2 regions of the Clostridium amazonense genome follow, and region 1 is predicted to be linked to the other one. Evidence: a T-box and tRNA genes for the amino acid it is inferred to sense, from the RefSeq annotation. Region 1 holds a T-box; the other holds one or more tRNA genes.
The links. A T-box is a leader RNA that pairs with one kind of tRNA and senses whether it is charged. The one in region 1 lies ahead of asnS (asparagine--tRNA ligase), so its partner is inferred to be a tRNA-Asn.
Positions count from the first base shown of each region.

Region 1 (3,442 bases):
AGATTAATTTTAAAAGCTGAAAGGAAACTTCAAAATTCTACACCAAATATTACGCTAAAAGTTAGTGAGGAAACTTCAGAAGAACTTATGATTGAATCAGTTAACACAGCTTTAAGTTGTGCAAAACCAAGCTTTGCAAATCATGAAATGTTTACAAATGATATTGGTAACTATGCTATAGCAAGTTGCTATAATGGTTTAAATATAGGTGGAGGTAGTTATACATTAGTTAGATTAAATCTAGGAAAATTAACATCGAAAGTTAAAACTGTAGATGATTTATTTAATAAAGAGTTACCACATTCTATGGAACTTATGTTAGATTTAATGGATAAGAGAGTTAATTTTATAGTAGAAGAAAGTGGATTTTTTGAATCAAACTTCCTAGTTAAAGAGGGATTATTAGCAAAAGATAAATTTACAGCTATGTTTGGAATGGTAGGACTTGCTGATATGGTAAATCATTTATTAGGAGCGGAAAAACAAGAAGATAGATTTGGATATTCTAAAGAGGCTAATGAATTAGGACTTAGAATAGTTGAAAAAATGCAAGAAATAGTAGATGCTCATGAAAACAAATATTGTCTAGGAAATAATAAAAAGTATGTTTTACATGCACAGGTTGGATTAGATACAGACAAAGGTGTAGCTCCAGGATGTAGAATTCCAATAGGAGAAGAACCATCAATGCCAGAACATTTAATGCAAAGTGCACCATACCATAAATATTTTCCATCAGGAATAGGTGATATATTTAAATTTGATGAAACATCAAAAAGAAATCCAAAGGCCATAGTTGATATAATAAAAGGAGCATTTAAATTAAATATAAGATATATATCTGTTTATTGTGAAGATTGTGATGTTATAAGAATAACAGGATATTTAGTTAAAAGATCAGATATAGAGAAACTAGAAAAAAATGAGCAAGTTTTAAATGATACTGTTGTGTTAGGATATGGTGCAGCTAAAAATGCAAAAATATTAGAGAGAAGACTAAGACATAATGAAAACTAAAGCTTTAGTTAATAAAATAATTCCATTTAGCTCAGTAGATGGAGAAGGAAATAGGATGGCAATATTTCTTCAACAGTGTAATTATAATTGTTTATATTGTCATAATCCTGAAACTATAAATTTATGTATAAATTGTGGGAAGTGCGTAAGTGAATGTAAGTATGGAGCACTTTCCATAGTCAATAAGAAAGTTAGTTATGATAGAAGCAAGTGTAAAAATTGTGATGCTTGTATAGCTGCATGTAGTATAAATAGTACTCCTAAAACTACAGAAATGACAGTAGATGAAATAATAGAAGAAATTAAGAAAGTTCAAATGTTTATATCTGGAATAACAGTTTCAGGGGGAGAATGTACTCTTCAAAGTGATTTTCTTATAGAACTATTTAAAAAGGTAAAGGAATTAGGATTAACAACATTTATTGATACTAATGGATCAACAAATTTATATAAAAATGAGGAATTACTAAAAGTTACAGATAAAACTATGATAGATTTAAAAGCATTTAATGCAGATGAAAATAAGGAATTAACTGGACTTTCCAATGAGATAGTTATAAAGAATATCGAAGAACTTACAAAGCTTCATAAAGTTTATGAAATAAGAACAGTAGTAGTACCAGAACTTTTAGATAATGAATATACTGTTGATATGGGAAGTAAGCTTATTGCTAAATTAGATGAAAATATAATATATAAAATTATTAAATTTAGACAGTTAGGTGTTAGAGAAGAGCTTTTAAAAGCATACACACCTAAACAGGAATACATGGAAGAATTAAGAAAAATTGCAATTGAAAATGGTGTAAAAAACGTAGTTATCGTATAATATATTGAAAAATGTATATAATAATTAGTGATTTTAACAGTTTTAGGTCTTGACATTTCAATTGTGTCAATATAAAATCATATTAAGAATTCAAATTTAAATAAAAAGACGATGAAGAGAAGAGTAGATGTAAGAGGTAATTAAAGCGAGTTGACGATGGTGTGAGGTCAATATGAAACTTATGTTGAAGAACATCTTGGAGTTTCTAACCGAAATTGTAAAAGAGTAGGCTTAGACGGATTCAAACCGTTATAATTTTGAACAGTATCGATAAAAATCCGTACTGGTAGAGTGGTCATTTATGACAATTTGGGTGGTACCGCGAAATAATACCTTTCGTCCCTATTTGGGATGAAAGGTTTTTTTATTTACCCAAAATTAATTTGTTTAATTTAAAAATATTAATATATAAAGTATTTTATGCAAGGTATGTTGAATATGCCTAAATCAAGAAGGAGGAATAAATATGGAAAAGGTAGTTGTAAAACAACTTTACAGAGAACAAGAAAAATATGCAGATCAAGAAATAAGTATAAGTGGATGGATTAGAACATTAAGAGCTTCTAAAAACTTTGGGTTTATAGAAATTAATGATGGTAGCTTCTTTAAAAATATTCAAGTAGTATTTGAAGAGGAATTAGAAAATTTCAAAGAAGTATCAAAATTAAGTATAAGTTCATCTTTAACAGTAGAAGGAAAACTTGTTTTAACACCAGGAGCTAAACAACCATTTGAATTAAAAGCAACTAGAATTGAAATAGAGGGATTATCAGACAATGATTATCCACTACAAAAGAAAAGACATAGCTTTGAGTTCTTAAGAAGCATAGCTCATTTAAGACCAAGAAGTAACACATTCTCAGCTGTGTTTAGAGTTCGTTCATTAACAGCATTTGCTATACACAAATTTTTCCAAGAAAGAGGGTTTGTATACACTCATACACCAATAATCACTGGTAGTGATTGTGAAGGTGCTGGAGAAATGTTCAGAATTACAACTATGGATTTAGATAATGTTCCTAAAACAGAAGATGGAGCAATTGATTACAAGCAAGATTTCTTTGGTAAAGAGACAAATTTAACAGTTAGTGGTCAACTTGCAGCAGAAGCATATGCATTAGCATTCAGAAATGTATATACTTTTGGACCAACATTTAGAGCAGAAAATTCAAATACAGCAAAACATGCTGCAGAATTCTGGATGATAGAGCCAGAAATAGCATTTGCAGATTTAATGGATGATATGGAACTTGCTGAAGATATGATAAAATATATTATAAATTATGTTATGGAAAATGCTCCAGAAGAGATAGATTTCTTTAATAGTTTTGTAGATAAAGGACTAAAAGAAAGATTAATGCATGTTGCAAGTTCAGAGTTTGGTAGAGTAACTTATACAGAAGCAGTTGAAATGCTTAAAAAATCAGGAAAAGAATTTGAATATCCAGTTGAATGGGGTATAGATTTACAAACTGAACATGAAAGATATTTAACAGAAGAAATATTTAAGAAACCAGTATTTGTAACTGACTATCCAAAGGAAATAAAAGCATTTTATATGAGAATAAATGATGATAATAAAACAGTTGCAGCTAT
Region 1 covers NZ_JBWKMH010000033.1:911,283-914,724, reverse strand. The annotation lists gene AC07E4_RS19030 (YjjI family glycine radical enzyme) at 1-1,017, shown strand, start outside; gene AC07E4_RS19025 (YjjW family glycine radical enzyme activase) at 1,007-1,846, shown strand; T-box leader at 1,949-2,193, shown strand; gene asnS (asparagine--tRNA ligase) at 2,313-3,442, shown strand, end outside.

Region 2 (3,442 bases), on a different contig from region 1:
GTACACGATAGATATGGAAAAATCCAAGTGTATATAAGACTAGATGCAGTTGGAGAAGAGTCATTCAAAGATGCTAAGACATTTGATATTGGAGATTTTGTTAGAATTAAAGGAACTGCATTTGTAACTAAAACAGGTGAGACTTCAATTCGTGCAGAAGAAGTTCAATTAATAAGTAAATCTTTAAAACCATTACCAGAAAAATGGCATGGACTTAAAAATCCAGATTTAAAATACAGACAAAGAGAAGTAGATCTTGTAATGAATAAAGAAGTTAGAGAAACATTTATTAAGAGATCTCAAATTATAAAAGGTGTAAGAGAGTTCCTTGACAACAGAGGATACATAGAAGTTGAAACACCTATACTATCACCAATAGCTGGAGGAGCTGCAGCTAGACCATTTATAACACATCATAATACATTAGATATAGACATGTATTTAAGAATAGCTACAGAGTTATACTTAAAGAGATGTATAGTTGGTGGATTTGAAAAAGTTTATGATATGGGTAAAAACTTCAGAAATGAAGGAATGAGTATAAGACATAACCCAGAATTCACATGTATAGAATTATATGAAGCTTATGCAGATTATAATGACATGATGGAAATAATGGAACAACTTATTGCCTATGTTTGTGAAAAGGTTAATGGCTCAACAAAAGTAATGTATGAAGATACAGAAATAGATTTCACACCACCATGGAGAAGATTAACTATGGTTGATGCTGTTAAAGAATATGCTGGTGTTGATTTCAATGAAATAAAAACAGATGAAGAAGCTCAAGCTATAGCAAAAGAGAAACACTTAGAATTCAAAAAAGAATTAAAAGACTGTACAAAGGCAGATGTATTAAATGCACTATTTGAAGAATATGGTGAAAAGAATTTAATACAACCAACATTCCTTTGTGATTACCCAGTTGAAATATCACCACTAACTAAAAAGAAACGTGGAAATGAAGAGTTTACAGAGAGATTTGAAGGATTTGTTTATGGTAGAGAAGTATGTAATGCTTACTCAGAATTAAATGATCCTATAGTTCAAAGATCTAGATTTGAACAACAAGAACAAGAAAGAGAACTTGGAGATGATGAAGCATACATGATAGATGAAGAGTTTATGAATGCTTTAGAAATAGGTATGCCTCCAACAGGTGGATTAGGAATAGGAATAGATAGAATGATAATGTTCTTAACAAATGCTACATCTATTAAAGATGTAATCTTATTCCCTACAATGAAACCATTAAATAAATAATGTATACTATGGGTGGGAATAATAATTCCTACCCTTTTATAAAAAATTATAAAAAACTGAAAAAAGTATTGCAAAATATTATTGATTTGTATATAATTACAGTATAAGATAAATATTCCGCGATAGCTCAACGGTGGAGCACTCGGCTGTTAACCGATAGGTTGAAGGTTCGAATCCTTTTCGCGGAGCCAAATTGATATTTAAAGCAGTACTTATGTATTGCTTTTTTAGTATAACAATAATTATCTTGACAATATTAATGTTTTTGATAAAATTATTTATATAATTTAATATGTATGATGATAAAGAGGAGTAACAATAAAACTTTTATAGAGAGATGATGGTTGGTGAAAATCATTAAAGAGTTATTGTGAAGGGCGCTTTTGAGTACTGAATATGAAAGTTGAGCTATTGCTAATAAGGGTGGAACCGCGGAATTAAATTTCGTCCCTTAAATAAGTAATAGTTTTTTTATTTTAATAAATAAATAGAGGAGGAATTTTCATGGCTGAAGTAACTATGGATAAAATTATTAGTTTATGTAAAAATAGAGGATTTATATTTGCTGGATCTGAAATATATGGAGGTTTAGCTAACTCATGGGATTACGGTCCTTTAGGTGTAGAATTTAAAAACAATGTAAAAAAAGCTTGGTGGAAAAAATTTGTTCAAGAAAGTCCTTACAATGTAGGATTAGATTGTTCTATATTAATGAATCCACAAGTTTGGGTTGCTACAGGTCATGTTGGCGGATTCTCAGATCCTTTAATGGATTGTAAAGATTGTAAAGCTAGATTTAGAGCTGACAAATTAGTAGAAGATTATATGACATCACAAGGAGCAGAAGTTGCTGTTGCTGATGGATGGAGTAATGAAGAATATAAAAAATATATAGAAGAACATGAAATAGTTTGTCCTAAATGTGGAAAGAAAAACTTCACAGACATAAGAAAGTTTAATCTTATGTTTAAAACTTTCCAAGGAATAACTGAAGATAATAAATCAGAAATATATTTAAGACCAGAGACTGCTCAAGGTATATTTGTAAACTTTAAAAGTACTCAAAGAGCATCAAGAAAGAAAGTACCTTTTGGTATAGCTCAAATAGGTAAATCTTTTAGAAATGAAATAACTCCAGGTAACTTTACTTTCAGAACAAGAGAGTTTGAACAAATGGAGCTTGAATTCTTCTGTAAACCAGGAACTGATTTAGAATGGTTTGATTATTGGAAAGAATACTGTAAAAAATTCTTATTTGACCTAGGAATGAAAGAAGATTCATTAAGATTTAGAGACCACAGTCAAGAGGAGTTATCATTCTATAGTAATGCAACATGTGATATAGAATATTTATTCCCATTTGGATGGGGAGAACTTTGGGGTATAGCAGATAGAACTGACTATGACTTAAAGAGACATATGGAACATTCAGGAGAAGATATGAACTATCTAGATCCAACAACAAATGAAAGATATATACCATATGTAATAGAACCATCTTTAGGTGCTGATAGGGTAACACTAGCATTCTTAATAAATGCATATGAAGAGCAAGAATTAGAAGGTGGAGATTCTAGAAATGTATTACACTTACACCCAGCTCTTGCACCATTTAAAGCAGCTGTATTACCGCTAAGTAAGAAATTAAGTGAAAAAGCATTAGAAGTACACAGCATGCTTGCTAAAAAATTCAATGTTGAATATGATGAAGCTGGAAGTATAGGTAAGAGATATAGAAGAGAAGATGAAATAGGAACACCTTTCTGCATTACTGTTGATTTTGACACTATGGAAGATAATACAGTAACAGTTAGAGATAGAGATACTATGGAACAAGTTAGAATATCTATAGATGAACTAGCTAAGTATATAGAAGAAAGAGTAGAATTCTAAGATAACTATATATTGTATGAATAAATAAAAAAAACTCAACAAATTATTTGTTGAGTTTTTAATTATATTTAAGAATAAAAAAAATAACCGGATAAAAATCCGGTAAAAAATAGGGTTTAATCATGGGGATATGTTATGTGTTATGTTAAAACTTTGGGGAATCATTTTAACATATTCCTTACGGCACAACCAAAGTATAGCACTATAATGGGTAAACGTGCAATATAAAAATGATAAGTTTATATATTAAATAAATTCTCAAAATTTCGACATGAACAAACAAAGA
Region 2 covers NZ_JBWKMH010000006.1:223,861-227,302, forward strand. The annotation lists gene lysS (lysine--tRNA ligase) at 1-1,263, shown strand, start outside; tRNA gene AC07E4_RS03730 (tRNA-Asn) at 1,380-1,454, shown strand; T-box leader at 1,554-1,718, shown strand; gene AC07E4_RS03735 (glycine--tRNA ligase) at 1,768-3,156, shown strand.
Region 2: it encodes a tRNA-Asn, which carries the amino acid that the T-box ahead of asnS (asparagine--tRNA ligase) is inferred to sense. The anticodon was not compared.